Regions from separate parts of the Pantoea sp. YU22 genome, predicted to be linked through region 2. Evidence: predicted binding sites of a transcription regulator. Region 2 holds the regulator's gene; each other region holds the start of a gene.
The links. The regulator PhoB, encoded in region 2, activates phosphate uptake and scavenging genes when phosphate is short. The targets are predictions, from matches to a motif close to CTGTCATAAAACTGNCNNAT.

Region 1 (7,982 bases), on a different contig from region 2:
CACGCAGAGCGTGATAATCAGCACGCCCGCCCAGGCCAGGCTCTGCCACTCGGCAAAGGGGCTCATCGCGAACTTAAAGATGGTGACCGGCAGGTTCGCCAGCGGCTGCATCATGTCGGTGGACCAGAACTGGTTCGACAACGCGGTAAACAGCAGCGGCGCGGTTTCGCCCGCGATACGGGCAATTGCCAGCAGCACGCCGGTCAGAATGCCCGATACCGATGCCTTCAGCGTAATCGCGGAGATCATCTTCCATTTCGGCGTGCCCAGCGCGTAAGCCGCTTCACGCATGCTGTCCGGCACCAGCCGCAGCATGTTTTCGGTGGTGCGGATAACAATGGGGATCTGCAGCAGCGCCAGCGCGATAACGCCCGCCCAGCCGGAGAAGTGGTGCATCTGCGCCACCACGATGGTGTAAACGAACAGGCCGACTACGATCGACGGCGCCGAGAGCAGGATGTCGTTAATAAAGCGGATCACTTCCGCCAGCGCCGACTTGCGGCCATATTCCGCCAGGTAGACGCCTGCCAGAATGCCCAGCGGCGTACCGATCACCGTCGACCAGATAATCAGCAGGCCGCTGCCCGCCAGGGCGTTGGCCAGACCGCCGCCGGCGGTATTGGGCGGCGGCGTCGATTCAGTGAACAGCGACCAGCTCAGCCCGTCAACGCCGCGCGTCACGGTGGTGAACAGGATCCACACCAGCCAGAACAGACCAAAGGCCATGGTCAGCAGCGACATCGCCAGCGCAATCTTATTCTTGGTGCTGCGCCAAGCCTGCATCTTACGGCGCGAGGCGTCCAGTTCGGCGCGTGCCTGCAGTTCAATCGTCGTCATGAGCGCGCTCCTTCACTTTTCGCGAGGCGCAGGATCATCAATTTGGAAATCGCCAGCACGATAAAGGTGATAACAAACAGGATCAGTCCCAGCTCCATCAGCGCGGCGACATGCACGCCCGACTCCGCTTCGGCGAATTCGTTCGCCAGCGCGGAGGTGATGCTGTTGCCCGGCATAAACAGCGAGGCGCTGTCGAGCTGGTAGGTGTTGCCGATAATAAAGGTGACCGCCATGGTTTCGCCCAAGGCGCGCCCCAGTCCCAGCATCACGCCGCCGATCACACCGTTTTTAGTGAACGGCAGCACGATGCGCCAGATCACTTCCCAGGTGGTACAGCCGATGCCGTAGGCGGACTCTTTCATCATCACCGGCGTCTGCTCGAACACGTCGCGCATCACCGAGGCGATGTAAGGAATAATCATGATCGCCAGAATCACGCCCGCCGCCAGGATACCGATGCCGAAGGCCGGGCCGGAAAAAAGCGCGCCGACGAACGGAATATTCGACATCACCTCGCCGACCGGCGTCTGAAAATATTCGGCGAACAGCGGTGCGAAGATAAACAGGCCCCACATGCCGTAAACGATACTGGGGATTGCCGCCAGCAGCTCAATAGCGGTGCCGAGCGGACGCCGCAGCCAGCCAGGCGACAGTTCCGTAAGAAACAGCGCGATGCCGAAGCTCACCGGCACAGCAATAATCAACGCAATCAGCGAGGTCACGAGGGTGCCGTAAATCGGCACCAGCGCGCCAAATTCTTCATTCGGCGCATCCCAGGTTTTGTTCCACAGAAAGGAGAAACCAAATTTCTGGATGCTTGGCCATGAGGAGAAAATCAGGGAGACGATAATGCCGCCCAACAGCAACAGGACAATCAGCGCCGCCAGCTTAACCAGCGCGCCGAAAATCATGTCACCTTGCTTACCGGGGGCTTTGAATGCCGGCTTCGTTGCAGCCATAGAAGTCTCATTCTTCAGAGGTTGTCAGGGCGGCACAAGGCCGCCCTTAGATCTGGCCGGACGCATGTCCGGCCGGGGTTGTTCGCTTACTGGTACAGCGCTTTGCCAGAACTGTCTTTGATGTTGGCTTTCCATGCCGCGCGGATCTGCTGGGTTACGCTGTCCGGCAGGGTAGCGTAGTCCAGGCTGTTCGCAGTTTTGCTGCCGTTTTTGTAAGCCCAGTCGAAGAACTTCAGCACTTCGCTGCCTTTCTCGGCATTCGCCTGATCTTTATAAACCAGGATGAAGGTGGTGGAAGTGATCGGCCACGCATCGTTGCCTTTCTGGAAGGTCAGATCCTGAGCAAAAGATTTGCTCCAGTCTGCGCCTTTCGCTGCGTTGGAGAAGCTGGTTTCGCTTGGCGCGACCGGCTTGCCGTCGGCATCAACCAGTTTGGTGTAGGTCAGGTTGTTCTGCTTGGCATAGGCGTATTCCACATAGCCGATAGAGCCCGGCAGACGCTGAACGAACGCGGCGACGCCGTCGTTGCCTTTGCCGCCCAGACCAGCCGGCCAGTTAACGGTGTTGCCTTTGCCGATTTTGCTGTTCCATTCTTCGTTCACTTTCGCCAGGTAGCTGGTGAAGACGAAAGAGGTGCCGGAACCATCCGCGCGGCGAACCACGTTGATGTTGGTATCTGGCAGTTTCACGCCCGGGTTCAGCTTAGTGATTGCCGAATCGTTCCACTTTTTGATTTTACCCAGGTAGATGTCGCCGACGGTTTTACCGTCGAGAGTCAGTTCGCCCGACTTCACACCCGGAATGTTAACGGCCAGCACAACGCCGCCAATAACGGTCGGGAACTGAAACAGGCCGTTTTTCTGCAGGTCTTCATCTTTCATCGGCGCATCTGACGCGCCAAAATCCACGGTTTTGGCGATGATCTGCTTGACGCCGCCGGATGAACCAATGCCCTGGTAGTTGATTTTGCTACCGGTGGCTTGCTGATATTCTGCTGCCCACTTGGCATAAACCGGCGCCGGGAAAGTACCGCCCGCGCCCGTCAGATCGGTGGCTGCAAAGGCAGAAACCGTGCTTACGGCGAGAGTGGCGGTAAGGATTCGGGCTACGGTGCTACGCATCAGTGTCATGTTCCCTCCAGGGGAGTTAATCTCAGGCTCAGAGCCGTTGTAGTTGGAGTCAGTGATTGCTGCAGGAGGGAAAATAGGACAGTTTGATGACAGTGAAATGTAGGAAATATGACAGTTATATGACAGGGCGCAAAAAGCAAAGGGGCCCGTTTCCGGGCCCGCTTTTTACTCGACGGTAACTGACTTAGCCAGGTTTCGCGGCTGATCCACGTCGGTGCCTTTAATCAGCGCGACGTGATAAGAGAGCAGCTGCAGCGGAACAGTGTAGAAGATTGGCGCAATCACCTCTTCCACATGCGGCAGAGAGATAATCTTCATGCCGTCGCTGTCGCTGAAGCCAGCGTCCTGATCGGCGAACACGTACAGCAGACCGCCGCGCGCGCGCACCTCTTCAATATTGGACTTCAGTTTTTCCAGCAGCTCGTTGTTCGGCGCCACGACGATAACCGGCATATCGGCATCAATCAGCGCCAGCGGACCATGCTTCAGCTCACCAGCGGCGTAGGCTTCCGCATGAATATAGGAGATCTCTTTCAGCTTGAGCGCGCCTTCCATAGCGATCGGATATTGATCGCCGCGTCCCAGAAACAGCGCGTGATGCTTGTCGGAGAAATCTTCCGCCAGCAGTTCAATACGCTTGTCCTGCGCCAGCATCTGTTCGATACGGCTCGGCAGCGCCTGCAGGCCGTGCACGATATCATGCTCGACCTCAGCCGACATGCCGCGCAGTCGTCCCAGCTTCGCCACCAGCATCAGCAATACGGTGAGCTGCGTGGTAAAGGCTTTGGTCGAGGCGACGCCGATTTCAGTGCCCGCTTTGGTCATCAGCGCCAGGTCCGACTCGCGCACCAGCGAAGAGCCCGCGACGTTGCAGATAGCCAGCGAACCCAGGTAGCCCAGCTCTTTGCTAAGGCGCAGCGCCGCCAGCGTATCGGCGGTTTCGCCGGACTGCGACAGGGTAATCAGCAGGCTGTTTTTCCGCACCGCGGATTTGCGGTAGCGGAATTCAGAGGCGATCTCGACGTCGCAGGGAATGTTCGCCAGTGACTCGAACCAGTAGCGCGCCACCATACCAGAATTGTAGGAGGTGCCGCAGGCGATGATCTGAATATGCTCTACCTGGCTCAGCAGGGTTTCGGCATGCGGCCCAAGCTCGCTGAGATCGACTTCGCCATGGCTGAAACGACCGGTTAAGGTGTTTTTAATCGCCATCGGCTGCTCGTAAATCTCTTTCTGCATATAGTGGCGATACACGCCTTTATCGCCCGCGTCGTACTGCACGCTGGATTCGATCTCGGCGCGGTTCACCGGATTGCCAGCGCTATCGACGATAGTCACGTCGCGGCGGCTCACTTCGGCGATATCGCCCTCTTCCAGATAGATAAAGCGACGCGTCACCGGCAGCAGCGCCAGCTGATCGGAGGCGATAAAGTTTTCGCCAACGCCGCGGCCAATCACCAGCGGACTGCCCGAACGCGCGGCCACCAGCAGCGACGGATCGCGGCTGTCCATGATCACCATGCCATAGGCGCCACGCAGCTGCGGGATAACGCGCAGCACCACTTCGCGCAGCGTTCCGCCCTGTTTCTGCTCCCAGTGCACCAGATGCGCCACCACTTCCGTGTCGGTCTCGGACGTGAAGCGATAACCGCGCGCGATAAGCGCTTCACGCAGCGGCTCATAGTTTTCGATAATGCCGTTGTGCACCACGATGATCTGCTCAGAGACATGCGGATGCGCGTTGGCTTCCGACGGTTCTCCATGCGTTGCCCAGCGCGTATGCGCGATGCCGGTGCCGCCAATCAGCGGCTGCTGCTCTGCGGCCTCCGCCAGCACTTGCACTTTGCCGACGCGACGCAGGCGCGTTACGTGGCCCTGACGATCAACGACGGCCAGACCGGCCGAATCATACCCGCGATACTCCAGGCGACGCAGACCTTCCAGCAGGATCTCTGCGATATCGCGCTGCGCTACTGCACCTACAATTCCACACATAAATGTTATTCCTGACCTGATGGTTTTTAACCATCTTTCGTTGTCATACGACCTGATAACCGGCTGTGCCGGGCTCCCCGAGCCTTGTAGAGAGTGGGGATTATTATTGTGTTACTGCTGCGGCCAGCATGTGGCTGGCCGCTAAAAATCACGTCTTCTTCACCGGACGCTGCCAGTGCGCTTTGCTGTTCTGTTCTTTACGGTTGTAGACCAGCGATGCCTCGGTGACATCTTTCATAATGGTGGTGCCCGCCGCGATAGTCGCGCCTGCCGCCACGCTGACCGGTGCCACCAGCTGCGTATCGGAACCGACAAAGACGTTGTCGCCGATAATGGTTTTTGATTTGTTGGCGCCGTCGTAGTTGCAGGTAATAGTGCCCGCGCCGATATTGACGTTCGCGCCGATCTCCGCGTCACCGAGGTAGCTCAGATGGCCAGCCTTGGAGCCTTTGCCCAGCGTCGCCTTTTTCATTTCAACGAAATTGCCGACGTGCGCGGCCTGCGCCAGCTCGCTGCCGGGACGCAGACGCGCGAAAGGTCCAACGGTGCAGTCGGCGGCGAGGTTCGCATCCTCGATCACCGTATAGGGACTGATTTCGCAGTCGTCGCCAATCACGCTGTTTTTAATGATGCAGCCTGCGCCGATTTTCACGCGGTCGCCCAGCGTGACTTCGCCTTCGATGACGACATTAATATCGATCTCGACGTCGCGGCCGTGGTTCAGCACGCCGCGCAGGTCGAAGCGCGCCGGATCGCGCAGCATAACGCCCGCCAGCAGCAGCTTCTCCGCCTGTTCGCTCTGATAAACCCGCTCCAGCGTCGCCAGCTGCAAACGGTTGTTCACGCCATCGGTTTCGCTGGCGCGCGCCGGATGCACCGCATTAATCTGGCGACCTTCGTGGTGCGCCAGCGCGATGATATCGGTGATGTAATATTCGCCCTGCGCGTTGTTATTGGTGAGCTGCGCCAGCCAGCGTTTCAGATCGCCGCCGTTGGCGACCAGAATGCCGGTATTGATTTCCGTGATTTTCAACTGCTCCGGGCTGGCGTCTTTCTGTTCAATAATGCCGACGATAGCGCCATTTTCACGCACGATACGCCCGTAACCGCTGGGGTTATCCAGCACCACCGTCAGCAGGCCGATGCCGCCCTGGGGTTTGGCGTCGCGCAGACGCTGCAGCGTCTCCTGAGAGATAAGCGGCACGTCGCCGTAGAGCATCAGGATATCTTCGTCGTCAGCAAATGCGGGGGCAGCCTGCTGCATCGCGTGTCCCGTACCCAGCTGTTCCGCCTGCAAAACCCAGTTGAGCGACGGCTCCGTCAGCGTGGCTTTCAGCCGGTCGCCACCGTGGCCGTAAACCAGATGAATATGCTGCGCGCCGAGGCCGGTGGCGGCGTCGATCACATGCTGAACCATGGGCTTTCCTGCAAGCGTATGCAGAACTTTGGGCAGATCGGAATACATACGGGTTCCCTTGCCGGCAGCAAGGATCACCACGCTCATTGCGCTGTTAGACATAACCATCCTGACAGAATTTTTGACATGCGAAAGTTAAACGGTTTACCCCTGAGATTACTACATTTTTCTCAGGTCGAAATTAGGCGCGCTCTGCTATCGGCGCGCGGGCAAAAAAAATGCCAGCCCGAAGGGCTGGCATTTCATGACGCATAAAGCCTGATTACATCGCTTTTTTGGTCAGCTCGATCACGCGCAGTTTAGCAATGGCTTTCGCCAGCTCCGCAGAGGCCTGAGCGTAGTCCACGTCGCCGTGGCTGCTGTTCATATGCTCTTCTGCTTTGCGTTTCGCTTCCAGCGCACGCGCTTCGTCCAGGTCGGTACCGCGGATAGCGGTATCGGCCAGAACGGTGGTGCTGCCCGGCTGCACTTCCAGCACGCCGCCAGAGAGGTAAATAAACTCCTCTTCGCCGTGCTGCTTCACGATACGGATCATTCCAGGCTTGATGGCAGTCAGCAGCGGCGCGTGGCCGGGGAAAATACCCAGCTCACCTTCGCTGCCTGACACCTGAATTTTCTGCACCAGGCCAGAGAACAGCTGTTTCTCTGCGCTGACGACGTCCAGGTGATAAGTCATAGCCATTTCTGTCCTCCCGGGAAACCGTTATTACAGTTTCTTCGCTTTTTCCACGGCTTCTTCGATAGCGCCGACCATGTAGAAAGCCTGCTCTGGCAGATGGTCGAACTCGCCGTCCATAATGCCTTTAAAGCCACGGATAGTTTCTTTCAGCGTAACGTATTTACCTGGCGAACCGGTGAAGACTTCCGCTACGAAGAACGGCTGAGACAGGAAGCGCTGAATCTTACGCGCGCGAGCCACCAGCAGTTTGTCGTCTTCAGACAGCTCGTCCATACCGAGGATGGCGATGATGTCTTTCAGTTCCTGGTAACGCTGCAGCAGAGACTGCACGCCGCGCGCAACGTCGTAGTGCTCCTGGCCAACAACCAGCGGATCCAGCTGACGGCTGGTGGAGTCCAGCGGGTCAACGGCCGGGTAGATACCCAGAGACGCGATCTGACGGCTCAGAGTAACGGTTGAGTCCAGGTGGGCGAAGGTGGTCGCCGGAGACGGGTCAGTCAAGTCATCCGCAGGAACGTAAACGGCCTGTACGGAGGTGATTGAACCGGTCTTGGTGGAGGTAATACGCTCCTGCAGCACACCCATCTCTTCAGCCAGGGTCGGCTGATAGCCTACCGCTGAAGGCATACGGCCCAGCAGTGCGGAAACTTCCGTACCGGCCAGGGTATAACGATAGATGTTGTCGATGAACAGCAGAACGTCGCGGCCTTCGTCACGGAATTTTTCCGCCATGGTCAGACCGGTCAGTGCAACGCGCAGACGGTTGCCCGGCGGCTCGTTCATCTGGCCATACACCAGCGCAACTTTGTCGATTACGTTGGAGTCGGTCATTTCATGATAGAAGTCGTTACCCTCACGAGTACGCTCGCCCACGCCGGCAAATACCGAATAACCTGAGTGCTCAGCCGCGATGTTACGGATCAGCTCCATCATGTTAACGGTTTTACCTACGCCCGCGCCGCCGA
Region 2 (7,982 bases):
ATGCCGCCGAAGGTCTGCTGTACATAAGCGTGCAGGATTGCCGCGCCGTTCGCGCTCTGTGCCACCAGCGCGCCGCTGCCGTTGCCGAGCTTAAACAGGCTGAGGTAGACCAGCGTCAGGCCGACGCCCGCGATAAGTCCCGCCATCACCGTGTAACGCGTCAGCAGGCTGGCGCTCTCAACGCCGCGCGAACGCGCCGCATTAACGATAACGATGCCGAATACCAGCGCGCCAAGGGTATCCATAGTGAGATAACCGTTAACGAAGCCGCTGGAGAAGGCGGCGCGCTGATAATCTTCGGTGGCAGGCGCGATGGTACCCGCCGGCCAGATCAGCGCCGCAACGCCGAGCACCGTCAGCGCCACGATTTTCAGCGGCGCCAGGAAGTGGCCCACGGTATCCAGCAGCTTGCCCGGATAGAGCGAAATGGCGATCACCAGCGCAAAGTAGATAAGGCTGTAAATGAACAGCGGCAGTGCGCCGTCGCCGGTCAGCGGAGCGATGCCCACTTCAAATGAGACGGTCGCAGTACGCGGCGTGGCGAACAGCGGGCCGACCGCCAGATAGCAGACGGTCGCCAGCAGCAGGCCTGCGGCCTTGCCGATAGGCGAACTGAGCGCGTCAATGCCGCCGCCGACGCGCGCGAGCGCGATAACGGTTATAACCGGCAGGCCAACAGCGGTGAGCAGGAAACCAAGGGCGGCGGTCCAGACGTGTTCGCCTGACTGAATACCGACCATCGGCGGGAAAATAATGTTACCCGCGCCAACAAACAGGGCGAACGTCATGAAGCCCAGCGCGAGGATATCCTTCGAGGTTAAGCGGTGTGTCATACAACTGTATAGCCTGTTACGAGTGTTGCGGTGGAAGTTGGGTTTCTGTTGTCCCCAAACCGCGCAATGACAACGATTTAGCACACGATGCCAGAGCATTGTGCTTGCTGTAATCGAATCGCGCAGGTGATTTAAGCTGCTTTTGTTCTGTTCACAAGGGGGATGATGCGACAACGGCCGTTAGTAGAACGTTTATAGCGGAGAAAGGCAATACGGGATCGGAAAACCGGAAGGTTATGGCGGAAAACAGAGGAAAAGCAGTGAAAACAGCGGTTATATCACCACAGGGCATCAGATGATGTGCTTATTTTTACCGCAGCGCGTGGGAAATTTCAGCATTGACGCCCGTTGCTATGCACAAAAGGCGCGTATTACGCGCCTGTTTGCACAATTTTACAGCGTTACCACACCTGACCGGCGATATCGACCACCAGGCGGATCTTCGCCCACTGCTGCTCTTCGCTCAGGCTGTTGCCCTCTTCGGTCGAGGCGAAGCCGCATTGCGGGCTAAGGCAGATCTGGTCAAGGCTGACGAATTTCGCTGCTTCCTGCAGACGCGCTTTCACCTGCGCCGGATCTTCCAGCTCGCCGTTTTTGGTGGTCACCAGACCCAGCACCACTTTCTGATGGCCCGGTTTGATAAAGCGCAGTGGCTCAAAGCCGCCGGAGCGCTCGTTATCATACTCCAGGAAGAAAGCGTCGATGTTCACGCCGCCGAACAGGATCTCCGCTACTGGCTCATAGCCGCCTTCGGAAATCCAGGTGGAGCGGAAGTTGCCGCGACAGACATGCAGACCCACGGTCAGATCGGCAGGCTTGCCCTCCAGCGCCTTGTTAAGCACGCGGGCATAAGTATGCGCCAGCTGCTCAGGATCGTCGCCGCGCTCGCGGATCTGACGCTTCTGATCTTCCGAGCAGAGATAGGCCCAGACGGTATCATCCAGCTGCAGATAGCGGCAGCCCGCATCGTAAAAGGCTTTAATCGCTGTTTTATAGGTTTCGGCCAGATCGTCAAAGTAGTCCGCCAGATCGGGATAAACGGTCTCGTCGATCACCTTGCGGCCGCCGCGGAAGTGCAGCACGCTCGGGCTGGGAATGGTCATCTTCGGCACTGCATTGCCTGCGATACTTTGCAGGAACCGGAAATGCTGCAGCATCGGGTGATCGCGAAAGCCCAGCTTGCCCACAACGCGCACGCCGTGTGCTTTGGTCTGCACGCCGTTAAACTGAATGCCCTGCTCAGCTTCGAACAGCTCAACGCCCTCCAGCCCGCCGAAAAAGTCGAAGTGCCACCAGGCGCGGCGGAATTCGCCGTCGGTCACCACCTGCAAACCGTTGGCGATCTGCTTGCTGACGACGTCGCGAATCGCTTCATCTTCGACACGGGTCAGCTCGGTTTTATCGATCTGCCCAGCGGCATATTGCTCGCGCGCATTTTTAATCGCGGCGGGACGCAGGAAGCTGCCGACGGTATCGGCGCGGAAGGGGGCGGTCTGTACGGTCATCTTCACTCCTGACACCCTGACCGTTAATTACGGCAGGGAATAATTTCGCTAAGTTATGTGCAGCCATCTGGATGGCTAAACGTCTGGAAACAGAGTGACATGAGCGCGGTTCATCTGCAACAGAAGAAATTTCAGCTGTGATGAAAAAAATTCATGTTAGCGTTCACTGCGCTTCAATCGCCGCCAGCGCCTGCGCGCGCTGCGCCGCCGATAACGGCAGATAGCCTGCCTCGCTGACTCGCTGCTGCCCCTGCGGCGAGAGCACCTGATGTAAAAAGGCATTTACCAGCGGCGGCAGTGGTTTGCCAGGGGGTTTATTAACGTAGATATAGAGCGGGCGCGCCCAGGGATAACGCCCGCTGCGGATAGAGTCGGCGTCCGGTGCGACCGCCGCGCCCTGCGCATCGACTACAGCGAGCATCTTCACACCGCTGAGATGAAAGCCGAAGCTGGCGTAGCCGATGCTGCGCGGATTAGCGGCGACCGCCTGTACCACGGCCGCTGAGCCGGGAAACTCCGCCACGTCAGAACGAAAATCGCCGTTGCACAGCGCCTGCTGTTTAAAGAAACCCCAGGTCCCCGAGGCGGAATTGCGCCCGTAGCGCTGGATCGGTCGGCGCGCCCAGTCGGGCTGGCGCTCGCCCATATCGCCCCAGCGCGTTGGCACCTGAGTCGCACCGCACAGGCGCGTCACGGAAAAAATAGCGTCCAGCTGGCGCATATCGATCTGCGTCAGCGGGTTGCGCTGATTGACCACCACCACCAGCGCGTCGAGCGCCACCGGTACGGCGAGAGGCGCATAGCCATAGCGCGCCTGAAAGGTTTGTCGCTCTTCCGCCTGCATGGGACGGCTCATCGGGCCTAGCTGCGCGGCGCCTGCCGCCAGCGCGGTCGGCGCGGTGGAAGAGCCAGAGGCCTGCACCTGCAAATTCACGCCCGGCGCCAGCGCGCTGAAATCCTCGCTCCATAGCATCATCAGCGTGCCCAGCGTGTCTGATCCGACGCTGCTGAGGTTGCCGGTCAGCATTTCGGGCTGCGGCGCCGCCAGCGTCATCGCGGGCATAAAAAGTGAAAGCAACAGCAGCAAGGCGCGCATGAAAGATTCCATTAACGGTTAATGGACGGCATTCTCCTGCAATCCCGCGCTGACGATCAACCTCGACGGCAGCGTAAAGGTAAAACAGGTCTCTTTATCGGGAATGCTGGTGATCTCCAGCCGCGCGTTATGGTGGCTGAGGGCGTGCTTAACGATCGCCAGTCCCAGCCCGCTGCCGCCGGTTGCGCGCGAGCGCGCCTTATCTACGCGGTAGAAGCGCTCCGTCAGGCGCGGCAGATGTTCAGCCGGAATACCAGGCCCGTTGTCGCATACCTTAAACTGCGCGCCCTGCCGGTTGCGCAGCCAGCTGATGTCGATACGGGTGCCTTCCGGCGTATGGTTCACCGCGTTATAGACCAGGTTAGAGATGGCGCTGCGCAGCTGATCGTCATCGCCGAGCACCTTGAGATGCGGGTCGGTATGAAAATGGATCTCGTGGCGGCCGCTGCTCAGCGTCTCCGCTTCGCGCTGCAGCAGATGCAGCATCATCGGCACGTCTACCGTCTCTTTCATATCGATCGCTGGCGCGGCCTCGATACGCGACAGCGTCAGCAGCTGGCGCACCAGGCTGTCCATCCGGCGCGTCTGCTCCTGCATAGTCTGCAGCGCCTTGCCGCGCGAGCGCTCGTTCATTACCGAGTCGTTCATCATCTCCAGATAGCCCTGCAGCACCGTAAGCGGCGTGCGCAGCTCGTGGCTGACGTTGGCGAAAAAGTTGCGGCGCGCGCCCTCCAGCTGGTGCATCTGCGTGACGTCGCGCGCCACCATCAGCCACTGCCCTTCGCTATAGGGCATAACGCGGAACTCCATATGGTGCTGGTTATTCAGGATTAAGGTGAGCGGCTTATTGAAATCGCGCTGGCGGATGTAGCGGGAGAATTCGGGATAGCGCAGCAGGTTAAGGATGTTCTGCCCGTTATCTTCCGGCCAGCGCAAGCCAAGATGCTGCTGCGCCAGCCCGTTGCACCAGAAAATGGTGCCCTCTTCCGTGGTCAGCACCACCGCGTCGGGCAGCGTCTCGGCGCCGCTGCGAAAGCGCTTAATCAGATTGCCCAGCTCGCGCCGCCGCCGCCGGTTGCGCAGCTGCATCTGATAAAGGCCGTAAAACAGCGGCTCCCAGCTCGCCTGGCCCGTTGGGGGCGTCATGGTGCGATCCACCCACAGCCAGTGCGACAGGCGCATCAGATTGTGAAAGTGCCACAGCAGCACCGCCAGGGCGCTAATCAGCAGTAGCCAGGGCAGATAACCGAAAATCAGCCCGATAATCAGCGCGGGCAGAGACGCCAGCGCCAGCTCAGAGAGCAATCTCTTCCAGGAGAGTCGTTCCAGCACGGTTAAGACTCCGTTTAGTAGCGGGCGGAGAAACGATACCCCGTACCGCGAACGGTTTGAACCATGCGGTCATGGCCGGAAACTTCCAGCGCCTTACGTAAGCGGCGGATGTGCACGTCAACGGTGCGATCCTCCACGTACACATTGGTGCCCCAGACGTGGTTCAGCAGCTGTTCGCGGCTGTAGACGCGCTCTGGATGCGTCATAAAGAAGTGCAGCAGTTTATATTCGGTCGGCCCCATTTCCAGCGGCGTCGACTCCGACATCACGCGGTGCGACGAAGGGTCCAGACTCAGGCCCTGCATCTCGATCACCTCTTCCACCGCCATCGGCGAAATGCGGCGCATTACCGCCTTGATACGCGCCATCAGCTCTTTCGGCGAGAAAGGCTTGGTGATATAGTCGTCCGCGCCCACTTCCAGACCGCGCACGCGATCTTCCTCTTCGCCGCGCGCCGTCAGCATCATCACCGGAATATCGCGGGTCAGCGCTTCGCGCTTCAGATGTTTAATAAACTGAATACCGCTGCCGCCCGGCAACATCCAGTCCAGCAGAATTAAATCTGGCCAGGGCTCAATCAGTTTCCCTACCGCGCTGTCATAATCCTCGGCCTCGATGGGCTGGTAGTCGTTCTGCTCCAGAACGAAGCACAACATTTCACGGATAGGGGCTTCATCTTCCACAACCAAAATGCGCTTAGCCATTGTAACTCCTGCTGATGTGACCGCTGTCACCGTTATATGCGGCGCCATTATGCGTCAGATTTATGACACTTTTATGAAAAACATAGCCGCTTAATCAGCGCTTTAACACTGCTTTATGACAGCCGGCGCGGCTTTTTTCGCTTTTGCGCCATAGCCGGTATAATCGTCCGGCAAACCGTTACGGCAGGGAGTTTTATGCGCATCATTCACACCGCGGACTGGCACCTCGGTCAGTTTTTCTATAACAAGAGCCGGGCGGCTGAGCACCAGGCTTTTCTGGACTGGCTGCTGGCGCGCATTGAAGAGCATCAGGTCGATGCGCTGATCGTCGCAGGCGATCTCTTTGATAGCGGCACGCCGCCAAGCTACGCGCGTGAACTTTTTAACCGTTTCGTGGTGGCGCTGCAGCCCACCGGCTGCCAGCTGGTGGTGCTGGCGGGCAACCATGACTCGGTCGCCACGCTCAACGAGTCGCGCGCGCTGCTCGCCTGTCTTAATACCCAGGTGATCACCACGCCGCAGGCGGATCATAACCTGCTGCTGCTGCGGGATCGCGCCGGCGAGCCGGGCGCGCTCCTGTGCGCCATTCCCTATCTGCGTCCGCGCGATATTATGCGCAGCCGGCCGGGCCAGTCGGGGCGCGAGAAGCAGCTCAGCCTGCTGGAAGCGATAGCCGCGCATTATCAGCGCAGCGTCGACGCGGCGCGCGCGCATCCGCTGACGCTGCCGGTGATCGCCACCGGCCACCTCACCACCGTCGGCGTCAGCAAAAGCGACTCAGTGCGCGATATCTATATCGGCACGCTCGACGCCTTTCCCGCGTCAGCTTTTCCCGACGTCGATTACGTGGCGCTCGGCCATATCCATCGCGCCCAGCGCGTCGCCAACAGCGATCATATCCGCTACAGCGGCTCGCCTCTACCGCTCAGCTTCGACGAGCTCGGCAGCGAAAAGAGCGTGTTTTTAGTGGAGCTGGGTAACGCAGGCTTACAAAACGTCACAGCGCTGCCGGTACCGCCGTTCCAGCCGATGAAAATGCTGAAAGGCTCGCTGGCGCAGATCGAAGCCCAGCTGGCACCTTTCGCCGCCCATGAAGGCGAGAAGCCGGTATGGCTCGATATTGAGGTCACCACCGAGGAGTTTCTCAGCGATCTGCAGCGCCGCATCGAAGCGCTGACCGCTGAGCTGCCGGTCGAAGTTTTGCTGCTGCGCCGCAGCCGCGAACAGCGTCAGCACAGCCTGGCGCAGCTGAAAAACGAAACCCTGAGCGAGCTAAAGGTAGAAGAGGTCTTCGCCCGCCGCATCGCACTGGCGGAAGATATTGATGAGGCGCGGCAGGCGCGCCTCAGCGACCTGTTCCGTTCCACCCTTGCGTCCCTTGAGGAGAGTGAATGAAGATCCTCACGCTGCGCTTTAAAAACCTTAATGCGCTGAAAGGCGAATGGTTTATCGACTTTCGCGCCGAACCCTTCGCCAGCAACGGCCTGTTCGCCATTACCGGCGCAACAGGCGCAGGCAAAACCACCCTGCTTGACGCCATCTGCCTGGCGCTTTATCACCAGACGCCGCGCCTCGGCGTGCTGTCGCAGACGCAAAACGGGCTGATGACGCGCGACACCGCCGAATGCCTCGCCGAAGTAGAGTTTGAGATCAAAGGCGAAGCCTGGCGCGCCTTCTGGAGCCAGAACCGCGCGCGCGGCGCGGCCGACGGCAAGCTGCAGGCGCCGCGCGTCGAGCTGGCGCGCTGCGTCGACGACAAAATTTTCGCGGATAAGGTAAACGATAAACTAAAGCTGATTGAGTCGCTGTCGGGCCTCGATTTTGAGCGCTTTACCCGCTCGATGATGCTGTCGCAGGGGCAGTTCGCCGCCTTCCTGAATGCGAAGCCCGGCGAGCGCGCCGAACTGCTGGAAGAGCTGACCGGTACCGAAATCTACGGCCAGATCTCCGTCGCCATCTATGAACGTCACAAGGCGGCGCGGCTGGCGCTGGAGAACCTGCGCAGCCGCGCGGGCACCCTGACGCTGCTCGACGCTGACGCGCGCGACGCGCTGCAGCAGCAGCTGGCGACGCTGACCGAAGCGGAGCAGGCGCTTACTCAGCAGAACACGCGCCTGCATCAGCAGCATCAGTGGCTGACCCAGGCAGAGCAGCTGGACAGCGATATTCAGGCCGCGCAGGCGGCGCTGGACGCGGCGGAGCAGGCATGGCTCGGCGCAGAAGCGGATCGCCAGCGCCTGGCGCGCAGCGAACCGGCGGAGAAGCTGCGCGATAAGCTCGTCCAGCGCGACAGCCTGCTGCATGAACAGCAACATCTGCAGCAGACGCAGCAGCAGCTGGCGCAGCAGCGTCAGGCCATCGAACAGCAGACAAAAAGCGACCAGCAGCGCCGTGACGCAGCCCAGGCGGCGCGCGACGCCGCGCTGCGCGAGCAGCAGGCGCAGGAGACGCTGCTGACGGAACAGGTGATCCCGCTCGATCAGCAGATCGCCGCCCTGCTCGCGCAGGCGCA
Region 3 (7,982 bases), on a different contig from region 2:
TAACCGCGCCAGTCTGCTGGGCGAGATGATGCTGACACCCGTGCGCCCGACGCTGGCGTTGCCTTCAGGCGCCGACAAAGCGCGCGCGTAGCCAGTGCGTAAAGGTCGTTACCGCGCGCGGCACCTGCGCGGCGTAAGGCCTGACGATCCACAGCTTCTCCGCAAACGCCTCAACGGCTCGCCAGCGCGGCAGTACCTGCTGTAGCGCGCCGGAGGCGAGCGCCTCGCTGGCGCTAAAGTCCGGCAGCATGGCGATGCCCAGCCCCTGTAGCGCCGCATCGCGTATCGACTCGCTGTTGTTGGTGGCGAAGCTGCCCTGCACCCGTACCTGCACCCGCTCTTCCTGCTCTGCGTCGGCGAAGGTCCAGCGCGGGGTTTCCACGCCGCGCGGGTAGTATAAGCAGTTGTGCTGCGTCAGCTGGTGCGGGGTCTGCGGCGCGCCGTGCGCCGCAAGATAGTCCGGCGAGGCCACCAGCAGGGTGCGCGTTTCGCACAGCGGCAGCGCGACGTGCGTTTCCGGCAGCGCGCTGCTGTGGCGAATCGCCAGGTCGAACCCTTCGCTGCTGAGCGAGACGATGCGGTCCGTCACGTCGAGCTGCAGTCGAATCTGCGGGTAAGCGCGCAGAAAATCCCCGACGATTGGCACCAGCTGCTGGCGGGCAAAGGCGACCGGCGCGGTAACTCTGACCAGACCGCGCACCGGCCCGGCGGCGTCGCGCACGCCGAAAAAGCTCTGCTCAATACGCGCGAAGGGGTCTCGCAGCTCTTCCACCAGCTTTTCCCCGGCCGCCGTCAGCCGAACGCTGCGCGTAGTGCGCTGCACCAGCGCTGTTCCCGCCGCCTTCTCCAGCTCTTTGATCTTCTGGCTCATCGCCGCTTTGCTGACGTCGAGCCGCTCCGCCGCGCGGGTAAAGCTGCCCTGCTCCGCCAGCACCAGCAGCCAGTGCAGATGCATCCAGAGCGCGTCCGTTTTCATCTCTTTCATGTTGGATTGTTCACAATATTGAATAATCAGTTTAGCGAGCGCGCTTTTTCTTTGCCCGCAGAAACGCCAGGATAGTCACCAGAGCATACAAAAATTACGCGTTCAACAGGAGAAATAGCGATGCCATTACTGCAATTCGATGTGATACAAGGCCGATCAGAGTCAGAACTGCGCACGCTGCTGGACGCGGCGCATCGCGCGGTGCTGACCGCCTTTAAGGTGCCGGAGCGCGACCGCTATCAGATTGTTCACGAAAACAAAGGCTACCAGATGGTTTTCCAGGATACCGGACTCGGCTTCCAGCGTAGCGACAATCTGGTGATGGTGCGCGTCTATACCAGCCCGCGCAGCGCCGAGCAAAAGCAGCACTTTATGGCGGAGCTGGCGCGCGAGCTGCGCGAAAGCAGCGGCGTGCAGGGCAACGATTTAATGATCAGCTTTATCACTAACGACAAAGGCGACTGGAGCTTCGCTGACGGCGAAGCGCAATACCTCACCGGTCGGCTTTGATTCCACGCAGTTTTCCCCCCGTTATCGACGGCAGCCAGGCGGCTGTCGTCCTCTTTTTTCTCTGAAAGATTACCCACTGCACAATTCGGGCGGCATATGTTGCAGCGCTATGACAGCCATTATAGATTGACGCAAATCTATTCATGCTCATCGCGGGCTGCGCAGGAAGCGCTAATTCACTTCAAGAGAGGATTTGACGTTGTCCGAATGTGTCTCAGTGGCGCTGTTTCTGGCCGCCATTGCCGTTTACTCCTGGAAAGCCGGACGAAATAAAATCTGGTTCTCCTTTGTGCTGCTTCTGCTGGTGCTGTTTGTGCTACTCAACGCCACCCTTTTCGCCAGCAACTACTTCACCGGGGACGGCATCAATGATGCGGTGCTTTATACACTGACCAACAGCCTGACCGGCGCGGGCGTCAGCAAATATGTGGTGCCCGCTCTCGCGCTGCTGCTGCTGCTCTTTTTGCTGATCTGCCTGTTGACCTGGCTGCTGCGCCGCCATGAGCGACCGCACCATCTCGGCTGGAGCCTGCTGGCGTTCGCCTGCGCCGCCGGATCGGTGCAGACTACGCCCGCGTTTCGCCAGGTCGCCAGTCTGGTCGCTTCGCATACCCGCCCCGCTGACTCCGACTTCGACGACTACTATAAAGTGCCGCAGAAGGTCATCAGCAACCCTCATCTCAACCTGGTCTATATCTACGGCGAAAGCCTGGAGCGCACCTATTTTAACGATCAGGCGTTTCCCGATCTCGCGCCGGAGCTGGGACGAGAAAAAGCACAAAGCCTGGATTTCAGCGAGACCGTACAGCTGCCCGGCACCGATTACACCATTGCCGGTATGGTGGCCTCACAGTGCGGCATTCCGCTGTTCGCGCCCTTTGACGGCAACGCTTCCGCCGCGCTTTCCAGCTTCTATCCGCAAAACATCTGCCTCGGCGATATTCTGAAAAATTCCGGCTATGAAAACTGGTTTATTCAGGGCGCGGATCTGCGCTTTGCCGGGAAAGACCTCTTCCTGAAATCGCACGGCTTCGATCCCGCTCATATGTACGGATCGCAGGAGCTAAAAGATCGCGTCGCCGATCCCGCCTACCGCAACAACTGGGGCTACTACGACGATACGGTAATGGATGAGGTGTATGAACAATATGAGGCGCTGTCGCGCCAGCAGAAACGCTTCGCCCTGTTCGCCCTTACCGTGGACACGCACCATCCCGATGGCTTTATTTCACGGAGCTGCCAGCGCAAAAGCTACAGCTATGCAGGCAAGCCCAACCAGTCTTTCAGCGCGGTGGCCTGCTCGCAGGAGCATGTGGCGCGGCTGATTGAGCGCATCAAGGCCTCTCCGTACTTTAAAAACACCGTTATCGTCGTAACCTCAGATCATCTGGCGATGAATAACACCGCTCACCCCTATTTGATCAAGCAGCCGCGGCGCGATCTTTTTATGGTGATCCGCGGCGATCGACCGCAGGCGGAGGTGATCGACCGGCCGCGCAGCACGCTGGATAACGGTGCGACGGTGCTGGACATCCTCGGCGGCGATAAGGCGATCGGTCTTGGCCGCAGCAGCCTGGCGGGCGCGACGCTGACCGGCCGCTTTACCGATTTCCAGAACCATATCAGCCGCTGGAAGGCGGATATTATTCAGCTGTGGAATTTCCCGAAAAAGCTCGACCGCTTCGTCATTGACCAGACGAAAAACAGCTTCAGCTTCTCCGGTGCCACGTTCAAACTGCCGATCCTGTTCCGCGTCGCCAGCAGCCACGTCGAGCCGCTGCCGGAAGGGGAATATTCCGCGCCGCTGCGCTACCAGCTGGCGGACTTCACCGCCAGCGAAAAGTTTGTCTGGGTCGATCGCTGCTTCCGTATGGCGCGGCTGTGGAAGCCTGAACTGGCGCTCTCCACCGATTTCTGCGTGGCGATGGGGCGGCTCGGCGGCCAGCCGAGCGTGGCGCGTATCGACAAAGCGCAGTGGAAAGGCCAGGCGAAATTCCCTGAGGAGACGCTGAGCGCGGCGAACTATCAGCGGAATGAAGCGCTGCTCCGCGTTGAGGATAACGATATTCGCTACGATGCTGATCGCTTTCTCTTCGCTGTGCCGGGCGCGCCGGCCAGCGTGAAGCGCTTTAGCGGTATTTCGCGCTGGGAGAACTGGGGCCGCTGGTCTAACGCCAACCTGGCGCCGGCGGTTAACATTGAATATGTCGATCCGCTGCCCGCGCGCTTCGACCTGGTGATCACCGCGCGCGCTTTCGGGCCTAACGCGCACCAGCCGATTCCGGTACGCGTCGGCGATCAGCAGCAGCAGCTGACGCTGGGCGAGGAACTCACCACCACCACCCTGCACTTCAGCAACCCGACAGGGGCGCATACCTTGACGATTGCGCCGCCGCAGCCGCAGCAGAGCAATCTGGGCAATATTACCGGCCAGGACCCGCGCCGGCTGGGTATCGGGATGGTAGAGATTAAAATCGTGCAGCCGCAGAGTTAAGTCAGGAATAGTTGATGGTGAAGGTTAAGGTTCCATTCGCCGTGCCTGCGCTGACGGTGCCGGTAGAGATATAGTTGGCGTAAAAGGTGTAGGCGGCAGTGCCGTCGCTATCGATGGTCGTTGAGACAGACTGGTTAAGCGGCACGCGGTTTTTATCCGCATCGAGGATCTCGATCGCGATATTTTCCGCCGTGCTGTCGCTGTCTAACGCCAGTAATTCTGCCGAACTGCTGTCCTGCGTGCCGCTAAAAGTGAGCTCAGCGGTAGATGCCGAGCAATCGGTCAGCGCAATGCCAAAATAGACCGGTTGCGAACGTACTCCGCTGTCAGTGAAATTTTTTACTGCCCAGTCACCCAGCACGATAGTCTGACTATCGTCCCCTTCGCTTAGGGTACAGGAAGAGGCGACGATATTACCGTGTAGGGTGATCTCAACCGAACCTGCGTTGGTAGCCAGCAAAGAGGGGCTAAAGAGTGCAAGCGCGAGAGCCCACGCCGTTCCCCTGAAACAAAAAGGTGTTTTCATCTTTTCTCTCTCCGATTCTAGGCAAACTCAACAAGTAAATAGGCTGTCGCAGAGAAGGTGCCCTCTTCGGGTTTACTGCCCGTTACGCTGACCGGATAGGCCTTGATCGTCACGGTAGCCTGAGAGGTGCTGTCTAAGGTCGTGGTAATAGCGCTGGTGGTATCATTCGGAACAATAATATTGTCCTGGTCATCTGTAATAATAAAACCGAGATCCGGATTAGAAGAAACAATGGTATTGCCTGAGGTGGTTGAGGTTTGCAGCGTTATTTTTAACGTAGAGTTCGCCTCGCCATCTGTGCATGCAATATCAAATGACTTAGACAGCGTTGAGACATCGCTGGGTTTAACCCCTGCGCCCGCACGGCTAAAAGAAGAGGCGTTGATATCTGAAAAGTCAAAATCTATGGTTGTTCCGGCATTAACGGTACAGGTTTGCGGCACTGAGATCGTCGCGCCATTGATAACAATTTTATATACCACGCTTTTCATCTCTGGCGGGTTATAGGAGCCTATATCCGCGCCGACATACACGCTAAATATTTCGGTATAAGGAATAGTCATTGTCCCGGTAAAGGCTTTAAGCACCTTAAACTTATATATCAGGTTGCTGTCACGCACAGGGAACTCTTGAGATTTATTAACGTTACCGTGCCAGCCCATATGCACATACTCAGCGGGCGGGTAAAAACGTTTTGCGTAGTCGTCAACGATAGAGACAGCGATAGCAAGATAATCATTCACCTTCAGAAACTGATAGCTGTCTTCCGTTGAAACGGCGGTAAGCGAAGTGCGATAGCTACGGTATGTAGTGTCATCTCCTGCCCCCAGGTACCAGCTTGTATTAGGACATACGGCATTAACGCCCACGTAATCCTTGCTGGTGCTGGTTACCACCGTGCCTACGGTGGCATCACTAATAATATCGGCAGGGATATCCAGTTCTTTAAGCGTATTACCTGATGAAAACTGACAAACCCCGTTATTTATGGCGTAACTTCTGCTAACGATGCACATATTCAGCAGCACAATAAGCAGTGCGAGGAAATATTTGTTATTCATTAAATACTCATCCTGTCTACTGGAGACAAACGGCGTCGGTTTGAATAACCGGCTGTTTTAACTGGGCTGCGGTAAAGGTGTAGCTGGCGGTGCATTTATCCTGATCGCCTGGGCCCCAGCTCACCACGATGGTGCCTTTTTCGCCAATACCGGTCAGGTAGACATGGCTGTTGTCATCAATAATGCCGGTTGCGCTGCTCGCTTTCTCCAGCGCCGTAGAGGCAAAAGGAAGGCGCTTTTTATCAGCCGTCAGCAAATTAAAGATGGCCCGGTAGCCGACTCTGGCATTGAAACTCGCCAGCGCCAGCGCGCCTTTGGTTGGCACCACGTTGACCACGCTGTCATCCAGATCCGTATGATCGTCTAAGGTTCTTGTATCCAGCGCGACACGGTTATTTCTGTAGCTGGTGGAATAAGGCACTACCGCATAACCGCGCAGGTCAGTTTTAATTCCGGTGGTATTTTGCACCTTAACGCTTTGCGCGCCTGGCGCTTTAATTAATACGTTGGTATCGCCCAGCGGTTGACTTAGCGTTATGCCGTCGTGATGCGCGACGAGGCCGCCGGTTAACCGATAGTCGAGCATTTTATAACTGCGGTTATAGGAGTAACCCAGGCCAGCGTTGCCATATTCACTCATATAGTTAAGGTTGGCGCTGCCGGTATAATAACTTCTGTTGCTGTATCCCTGATTAACGCTGTATTGCAGGCGACCGTCACTGAGCGCAGTGCCGCTCACGCCTGTCTGGATTGACGTTTTGCCGTCTGAATTATTGTTAAATGTCGAGGTGGCGTGGATATTTTTCAGCTTCTGCCGGTAAGCATTATTATTCGTTAAAAACGCCAGCGGTAAAGAGAAGCTCAGCGCGATAGCCTGATCCGATTCAGAGGTACCACGGCTTTTATTGTATGACCAGGATACGCTATAGCTCAGCGCATTCCAGTTAGAATTATAACCGGCCTGATATGTTGAGTCCGTTTCATCGGTATTCCAGTAACTCTGCTGCGTTGCGCTAAAGTAGACGGAACCATAATCGCCAAGCTGCTGAGTGACGTTGGCCTGAAACTTTCCTTTTTTGGCATTACGGGTGTTGTAGTAGTTTAATAATACCTTCTGCTTATTGCCGTTCTCATCCGTATAGTAGTCGTACTCGTAGCCTGAGCTGTTCTTATAGGTGGTATCTTCCAGCGTATAAAAGTTTTTGGTTGAGTAACGGTATCCCAGCAGCTGGAAGGTCGTCCCCCACTCGTTCAGAGATTTCGCGTATAAAAAGCGCAGGGATTGCCCTGAGTAGTCTTTATCATCTGCGAGCTTGCTCCAGGCCTGAGTCACATCTAAAGAAACCGCGCCAACATGTCCGATATTTTGCGCAATGCCGCCGACGAGCGATCTATAGCGTTCAGCGTATTGCATCCCGCCATAAAGCGTACTGCTTTTCGTAATGCCATACATGGCGGCGCTTTCAGCGAATATCGGTTTCCTGCGGTTGGATGAACCGCTGCGATACTCACCCACGTTCATGTTGTAAACCACGCGTCCCTCGCGCTGCAGGAACGGCACGGTTGAGTAGGCAACGGTAAAGGTCTGTGTTTTTCCGCTCGTTTCCTCAACCGACACCACCAGGTCACCGCTGGACGACGCAGGCGAAATATCGTTAATAACGAAGGGGCCAGGCTGAACGTAGGTAGTGTAGATAACGTAACCATTTTGCCTGATCACCACTTTGGCTTTGCTTTGCGCAATGCCTCTTACCGTCGGCGCGTATCCTTGCTGACTATTGGGATACATACTTTCTGAAGAGTAGAGTCTGAGACCGCGGAAAGAGAGGCTGTCGAATATTTTGCCGTCTGTTGAGGTATCCCCCAACACCAGCTGCGATTTCAGCGGAATAATGGCCCTTTCAGCATAGGTGCTGATGCTGTTCCATCTGTTTCGCGTATAGCTGTCGCTCTCGGAATGGGTATAGCTTCCGTTATGCCTTAATCGCCATGGCCCCCAGTTCACGCCGCCATTCAGTCCAAGGTAGATGCTCTCGCTATGGCTGGAGCGATCCCCCGTCAGGGTATAGCTGAGTAAGGAGGCTGGTACGCCTTCGTCCCACTCCTCTGGTGGAATATAACCTTTGGCGGAATTGCTGAGCATCGCCTGGGGAAGGGTAATTTTGAGCTTCAGCTTATCGAAATCGAAGTTTACCGTTGCCTCGGTAATCAGTTTTTTCAGGACGAGACACTGATTACCATCCTGACTTTGCAATTGCGGGAACTGCTTAAAATCCAGGCCAAACCGCCGCAGCCACTTCGCGCTCAGGCAGGGGTACAGCCCGGTGTTATCATCGCTTTTCGCGGCAGCGTCTTTTTCGGCGTCACGAAACTCAATATCAGAGGCGGTAATAAACTGATCGTTAA

Region 1: the regulator PhoB is predicted to act here: its motif matches at 3,033-3,052, upstream of pstS (phosphate ABC transporter substrate-binding protein PstS).
Region 3: the regulator PhoB is predicted to act here: its motif matches at 1,592-1,611, upstream of opgB (phosphatidylglycerol--membrane-oligosaccharide glycerophosphotransferase).

Annotation. Positions count from the first base shown of each region.
Region 1 is NZ_RYDU01000011.1:93,632-101,613, forward strand. It holds gene pstA (phosphate ABC transporter permease PstA) at 1-837, opposite strand, end outside; gene pstC (phosphate ABC transporter permease PstC) at 834-1,796, opposite strand; gene pstS (phosphate ABC transporter substrate-binding protein PstS) at 1,883-2,926, opposite strand; gene glmS (glutamine--fructose-6-phosphate transaminase (isomerizing)) at 3,092-4,921, opposite strand; gene glmU (bifunctional UDP-N-acetylglucosamine diphosphorylase/glucosamine-1-phosphate N-acetyltransferase GlmU) at 5,070-6,440, opposite strand; gene EKL29_RS15625 (F0F1 ATP synthase subunit epsilon) at 6,601-7,020, opposite strand; gene atpD (F0F1 ATP synthase subunit beta) at 7,045-7,982, opposite strand, start outside.
Region 2 is NZ_RYDU01000003.1:154,462-162,443, reverse strand. It holds gene brnQ (branched-chain amino acid transporter carrier protein BrnQ) at 1-833, opposite strand, end outside; gene EKL29_RS07405 (cobalamin-independent methionine synthase II family protein) at 1,235-2,338, opposite strand; gene EKL29_RS07400 (PstS family phosphate ABC transporter substrate-binding protein) at 2,502-3,434, opposite strand; gene phoR (phosphate regulon sensor histidine kinase PhoR) at 3,453-4,766, opposite strand; gene phoB (phosphate response regulator transcription factor PhoB) at 4,781-5,470, opposite strand; gene sbcD (exonuclease subunit SbcD) at 5,666-6,865, shown strand; gene EKL29_RS07380 (AAA family ATPase) at 6,862-7,982, shown strand, end outside.
Region 3 is NZ_RYDU01000002.1:198,717-206,698, forward strand. It holds gene EKL29_RS05350 (glycosyltransferase family 32 protein) at 1-91, shown strand, start outside; gene EKL29_RS05355 (LysR family transcriptional regulator) at 65-985, opposite strand; gene EKL29_RS05360 (tautomerase family protein) at 1,106-1,495, shown strand; gene opgB (phosphatidylglycerol--membrane-oligosaccharide glycerophosphotransferase) at 1,695-3,989, shown strand; gene EKL29_RS05370 (fimbrial protein) at 3,991-4,515, opposite strand; gene EKL29_RS05375 (fimbrial protein) at 4,533-5,576, opposite strand; gene fimD (outer membrane usher protein FimD) at 5,593-7,982, opposite strand, start outside.